One region of the Metallibacterium scheffleri genome, then DNA from elsewhere that is predicted to be linked to it. Evidence: predicted binding sites of a transcription regulator. Region 1 holds the regulator's gene; the other holds the start of a gene.
The links. The regulator HrcA, encoded in region 1, represses chaperone genes, less so after heat shock. The targets are predictions, from matches to a motif close to TTNGCACTCNNNNNNNNNGAGTGCNAA.

Region 1 (3,411 bases):
GTCGAGGCCGTAGGCCAGCGCCGCGGCGGTAGGCTCGTTGATGATGCGCTTGACCTCCAGCCCGGCGATCTTGCCGGCATCCTTGGTCGCCTGGCGCTGGCTGTCGTTGAAGTAGGCCGGCACCGTGATGACCGCCTCGGTGACCGGCTCGCCCAGGTAATCCTCGGCGGTCTTCTTCATCTTCATCAGCACCTTGGCGGAGATTTCCGGCGGCGCCATGCGCTTGCCATCGGAGGTTTCCACCCAGGCATCGCCATTGTCGTGCTTGAGGATCTTGTAGGGCACGATGCCGAGGTCTTTCTGCACCTCGGCATCGGTGAACTTGCGCCCGATCAGGCGTTTCACCGCGTAAAAGGTGTTCTTGGGATTGGTCACCGCCTGGCGCTTGGCCGGCGCGCCGACCAGCACCTCGCCGTCCTTGGTGAAGGCGACGATCGAGGGCGTGGTGCGATCGCCCTCGGCGTTCTCGATCACGCGTGTGCTCGAGCCCTCCATGATGGCGACGCAGGAATTGGTGGTACCGAGGTCGATGCCGATGATCTTGGCCATGAGTCAGCTCCGGGGAAGTGGTGGATGTGTGGTGTTGCGGCCGCGGCCGCGCTGCTGATCAGGTGGGGCTGCTGCGCGCTGATTCAAGCGCCTGCCGCGCGCGCCACGGTGACCCGCGCCGGCCGCAGCAGGCGCTCGTTGAGCAGATAGCCCTTCTGCAGCACGGCGACCACGGTGTCGGGCGCGTGCCCTGGCGCATCGACCAGGCTCACGGCCTCATGGCGCTCGGCATCGAACGGCTGACCGAGGGGTTCGATGGCGCTGAGCCCATGCGCCTGCATCACGCGCTCCAGTTCCTTCAGGGTCAGCTCCATGCCGGCGCGCAGGCTGGCGGCGTCGGCGTTGGGAAGGGCAAGTCCGTGGCCCAGCGCGTCGGCCACGGTCAGCAGGTCACCGAGCACGCGTTCGTTGGCGAATTTGCGCGCCTGCTCCAGATCGCGCTGCAGGCGCTTGCGCTGGTTCTCGATCTCGGCGCGCTCGCGCAACATCATCTCGCGCGCGGCATTGGCGGCGTTCTCGGCCGCAGCCAGGCGCTCGCCGAGCGCGGTGAGGTCGGCATCGATGGAATCGGGGGTGTTCTCGGGGGACGTTTCAGGCGTGGTCATCGCTGCGGCTCATGGATGTTTGATGGCGAAAAGACCTGACGCGCGCCGCGCAACGATGCGGGACGACAACAGGCAATGCTTGGGGTTATGCGGGCGTGACGATGCGATTCAAGATGCCGCCGAGCAGATCGGCGCTGGTCTGCACGACCTGGATCACGCGGTCGTAAGCCATGCGCGTCGGCCCGATCACGCCGATGCTGCCGAGCACGCGACCCTGCACGCCATAGGTCGCGGTGACCATCGAGCAGCCGGCCAGCGGCGCGAAGCCGCTTTCCTCGCCGATGAACAGGCGCACGCCCGGCGCGGCGGCGCAATTCTCGAACAGCGCCAGCAATTCGCGCTTCTGCTGGAACGCCTCGAACAGGCTGCGCAGGCGCTGCAAGTCGGCCAGATCGTGCACCCCCATCAGGTTGGACTGACCGCTGACCATCAGGTCGGGGATGCTCTCCGGGCCGGGCTGCACGGCATGCGTGGCCAGTTCCACCGCGCCACCCAGCGCGCTGCGCAGCGCGCCGTCGGCGGCCTGCAGCTCATGCGCCAGGAGAGCACGGATTTCACCCAGGCGCATGCCGCAGAAGCCGGCGTTGAGCACCGTCGCGGCGCGCTCCAGATCGGCTGCGTCGGGGCGCCGCGTCATTTGCAGGATGCGGTTCTGGATGTGCTGATTGGCGAACACCAGCACCACCAGCACGCGCTCGTCGGGCAGCGCCACGAACTCGATCTGGCGCAGCGGCAAATCATCCTCGCGCGGTACCGTGACCATGCCGACGAACTGGGTCATGGCCGAGAGCAGCGCCGAAGCGCCGGTCGCCAGCTCGCGCGCGTCGCCCGGCATTTGTTGCAGACCACGCGCAAGGCGCTGCTGATCCGCCAGCGGCAGCGGCTTGATTTCCAGCAGGCTGTCGACGAACAGACGCAGGCCCTGCGGCGTGGGGACGCGCCCGGCCGAAGTGTGCGGCGAAGCCACCAGGCCGGCGTCCTCGAGGTCGGCCATGATGTTGCGGATCGTCGCCGGGCTCACTTCCAGCCCGGCCGAACGCGACAGCGTGCGCGAGCCGACCGGCTCGCCGCCGCTGAGGTATTGCTCGATCAGGCTGCGCAGCAACTGCCGCGCGCGCGCATCGAGACCGGGTGGATAGGCTGCCATGGACTGGGTTCGGACAAAGCTGCAGCATGGATAAGGCCTGCGCGGCCTGCTTGCAAGCCCCGTGAGCCAGGCCCGCCAGCCTGATGCATGCCGCGCGGCGTCGTGAAACTGCTGCGCCGGCCGCGCCGCGCCCATAGAATCACGCCATCATTCCCGCCATGCGCTGCACCATTTCATGCTGACGACGCTGTACGTTCGCGATCTGGCCGTGGTCGCCGAAGCCGAGATCACGCTGGGCGCCGGCCTGACCGTGGTCACTGGCGAGACCGGCGCCGGCAAGTCGCTGCTGGTCGATGCGTTGCTGCTGCTCGGCGGCGCACGCGCCGACGCCACGCTGGTGCGCAGCGGCGCGGAACGCGCCGAGGTCAGCGCCGAATTCGACCTCGCCGCCAGCCCCGCCGCGCGCGCTTGGCTGCACACGCAAGCCCTGGACGATGACGGGCACTGCAGCCTGCGCCGCGTGCTGGCCGCCGCGGGCGGTTCGCGCGCGTGGATCAACGGCCGCCCGGTGGCGCTGGCGCAGCTGGGCGAACTGGCCGCGCATCTGCTGGAGATCCACGGCCAGCACGAGCATCAGGCGCTGCTGCAGCGCGAGCAGCAACTGGCCCTGCTCGATGCCTACGGCGCGCACTCGGTGACCCTGCTGCAGGTGCGCGAGCTGGCCCAGCGCTTGCGCGCGCTGGCGCACGAGGCCGCGACGCTGGGCGATGGCAGCGAGCGCGATGCGCGCCTGCAACTGCTCGCGCACCAATGCACGGAACTCGAGCGCTGGGCGCTGCCCGCGGAGCGTCTTGCCGCGTTAGAAGCCGAGCAACGCCGTCTGGGCCACGCCGAGCGCCTGCTGGCGGGGAGTGCCGCACTGGTCGATCAGCTCGAAGGCGACGACGGCCTGCGCAATCAACTCGCGCGCGCCGCCGCGGAACTCGCGCGCCTGGCCGAGATCGACGCGGACCTGGGCGCCAGCCGCGAACTGCTGGATGCCGTGCTGATCCAGCTCGGCGAGGCCGGCAGCGCGCTGGCCCACTACGCCGAGGCGCGCGACCTCGACCCGGACCGCCTCGCCGAGGTCGATGCGCACCTGCAACACCTGCACGACCTCGCGCGCAAGCA
Region 2 (3,411 bases), on a different contig from region 1:
GCTGGCCGCCACGGCAACGCCGCATGCGCTGGCACTGCCGTCACCCATTCCGGGCTATGCCGCGCAGCGCACCGCCAGCGCCAGCGACGGTCGACGCTTTCTGGTAGACGTGCGCTGGGTGCGCCCGCCGCATCCACCCAGGCCGCCATTTCGCGCGTTCTGGCTCAGCTTCGTGCTGCTGGGTTTGCTGGTGAGCACCGTGGTGGCGCTGCTGCTGGCGCGGTACGTTGCGCTACCGCTCAAGCAGATCCGCGCCAGCGCGCGCCAATTCGCCGATGGCGATCTGGGCGCGCGTGTGGGCACGCTGCGCATGGGCCGCAGCCAGGAAATGGTGGCGCTGGGACGCGAGTTCGATCTGATGGCGGCGCGCATCGAACGCCTGATCCTGGACCACCGCCGCCTGATCGGCGATGTCGCCCACGAGCTGCGTTCGCCACTGGCGCGCATGGGCGTGGCGCTGGAACTGGGCCGTGGTGAAACCGAGGCCGATGAACGCGAGGCCAGCGCGGCACGCATCGCGCGCGAATTGGGGCGCATGGACCGGCTGATCGGCCAGGCACTGGATCTGTCGCGCCTGGAAAGCGGTGCGCACGGCGCGGCGGAAACCGGCGACTTCGGCGCGATCGTGACGGCACGGGTAGGCGACGCGCGCTTTGAAGCCAGCCAGCGCAAGCTGGATATCTCCCTGAACACACCGCCACCGCTGCCCGTCCACGGCGAGTTGGACCTGATCGCCAGCGCGGTGGAAAACGTGCTGCGCAATGCGCTGCGCTTCGCGCCCGAGGGCAGCACCGTCGAGGTGCAATTGACGCAAAGCGATCATGTTCACGGCCCTGCACGGGCGCTGCTGGCCATTCGCGATCGCGGCCCCGGGGTGCCCGAGTCGGACCTGGCGCATATCTTCGAGCCGTTTTATCGCAGCGCCGATACGCGCCAGCAATCCGGCTCCGGCAGCGGGCTGGGCTTGGCCATCGCGCGCAGCAGCATCTTGCGCGCCGGCGGCAGCATCAGCGCGCGCAACCGCGTCGGTGGCGGGCTGGAGCTGCTCATCGAACTGCCGTTGGCACGGACTTGAATCGACGCGGCAGTGCCCGGGCGACGGCGTGCTGTTGCGCTGGTCAAGACACCACTATCAATGGGCATTCAACAAGATGGATTTCCCAGCGAGCAGTGCTCCGATCGTTTGGCGCGTCTATCCCCGCGCACGCGGCGGGAAGCGCTTCTTATTGACAGCAAGCTGGTCATCCAGTGACTTCAGGCAGCGAAGCTGGCGCGCATTTTCTTCAGTGCACTGGCCTCGATCTGGCGGATGCGCTCGGCGGACACGCCGTATTCATCGGCCAGATCCTGCAGTGTTACCTTGCTGGCGTCATCCAGCCAGCGCCGGCGGATGATGTCCTGCGCGCGCGCATCCAGTTGCGTCATGGCGTTGCGCAAGCTGTCCAGATCACGATCTTCCTGATCGGCCTCGGCCACCGCGCGATAAGGATCGGCGGAGTGGTCTTCCAGATACGCGGCAGGGGACGGTGGTGCGTCGTCATCGGCATCGCCGGGGGCATCGAACGCCACGTCGTAATTGCTCAACCGCGCTTCCATTTCCAGCACGGTGGCCTCGGGCACACCCAGATCCTTGGCCACGGTACGCACTTCCTCGGCGTTCAACCAGCCCAGGCGTTTCTTGCTCTTGCGCAGGTTGAAGAACAGCTTGCGCTGCGCCTTGGTGGTGGCCACCTTGACGATGCGCCAGTTGCGCAGGATGTATTCGTGCATTTCGGCGCGGATCCAGTGCACGGCGAAGCTGACCAGACGCACCCCCATGTCCGGGTCGAAGCGCTTGACCGCCTTCATCAGGCCGATGTTGCCTTCCTGCACCAGATCACCCAGGGGCAGGCCGTAACCGGAATAGCCACGCGCCACGTGCACCACGAAGCGCAGATGCGCCACGACCAGTGCCTTGGCGGCATCGAGATTGCCTTGGTCGCGGAATTCGCGCGCCAATTGCTGCTCGTCCTCGACGCTGAGCATGGGAATGCGATGCACGGCGCCGATATAAGCATCAAGACTGCCCACCGGACTCGGCAAGGTCCAGGAACGCTTCGCCAGAGATTGACTCATGCGCTGATCCTCCATTTGGAAGCAATTTTAGCACTCGTTCATCGAGAGTGCTAAGGACGTAGACGGCTACCCGCAGCACGAGGTTTCCATCTGTTCAAACATGTACTGTACTGAATAGTACAGCAAATCGAGCCAAGGCGCTGTGACGGCACTTGCGGCACGCGGTCGCGGCCCACAGGAGCCGTTCAGGGGCTCAAGGCGGAGCACGCCGGCAGCGTCCAATCCAGCGGCGCAGCGCCGCGGCCGAGCTGATAGGCGTGGCACTGCGAAAAATGCGCGCAGCCAATGAACCCGCGGTGCGCCGACAGCGGCGAGGGATGCGGCGCCTTGAGCACTTTGTGGCGGCGCGCATCCACCAGCGCCCCCTTGGCCTGTGCGTAGCTGCCCCAGAGCATGAACACCAGGCCCTCGCGGCGTTCATTGAGCAGCGCCACAATGCGATCGGTGAATCCCTCCCAGCCCCTGCCCTGATGCGATCCGGCGCGTCCAGCCTCGACCGTCAGCACCGCGTTCAGCAGCAGCACGCCGCGCGCAGCCCAGGGCAGCAGGCACCCGTGATCCGGCGGGACGAAGCCCACATCGCGCTTGAGTTCGGCGTAGATGTTGACCAACGATGGCGGTATCGGCACACCAGGCCGCACCGAAAAACACAGCCCATGCGCCTGGCCGGGGCCGTGGTAAGGATCTTGACCAAGGATCACCACGCGCACGCGCTCGAATGGCGTGTGATCCAGCGCGCTGAAAATCTCCGCGCCGGGCGGATAGATCACTTTCCCGGCAGCCTTTTCGGCACGCAGGAAGGCCGCCAGGGCCAGCATCTCCGGGCGCTGAAAATAATCGCCCAGTTGCGCCTTCCAGCTCGCTTCGAGACGCGGCTCAGGCACGCTCAGGCCACCCCGGTGCGCTGGCGCAAGTGCTGCGACACACGCAACTGGAACAACAACTTGGTGATCAGCAGGCGCTCCTCGATGGGCTTTTGCACCAGATCGTTGGCGCCGGCTTTGAGCAGCGCGGCCTGGTTGCGCGCATTGTCATCGCCGGTCATCACCAGAATGGGCAAACGGCCCTTGCCGTAGCCGAACTCGCCGCGCACCCGCGCGATCAGATCCGCGCCGGACAGCGCACCCTTGAGGTTGACGTCGGTCAGCACGACATCGGCGCCGATGCGACCTTGCGCATGCGCGGTTTCCAGCAGTGCCAGCGCGTCCTCGGCGCTGATCGAGTGCAACACGGTAAGGCCGCATTTTTCCATCATGCGCCGCGTCGCCAGGGCCACCACGCGGCTGTCCTCGACGT

Region 2: a site for HrcA is predicted at 2,143-2,169, ahead of rpoH (RNA polymerase sigma factor RpoH). Genes of this name have one in related genera too.

What each region holds. Positions count from the first base shown of each region.
Region 1 covers NZ_LDOS01000002.1:743,552-746,962, reverse strand. The annotation lists gene dnaK (molecular chaperone DnaK) at 1-549, opposite strand, end outside; gene Mschef_RS08500 (nucleotide exchange factor GrpE) at 633-1,154, opposite strand; gene hrcA (heat-inducible transcriptional repressor HrcA) at 1,240-2,301, opposite strand; gene recN (DNA repair protein RecN) at 2,477-3,411, shown strand, end outside.
Region 2 covers NZ_LDOS01000001.1:933,406-936,816, reverse strand. The annotation lists gene Mschef_RS04155 (sensor histidine kinase) at 1-1,075, shown strand, start outside; gene rpoH (RNA polymerase sigma factor RpoH) at 1,255-2,115, opposite strand; gene ung (uracil-DNA glycosylase) at 2,301-2,999, opposite strand; gene Mschef_RS04140 (response regulator) at 3,002-3,411, opposite strand, start outside.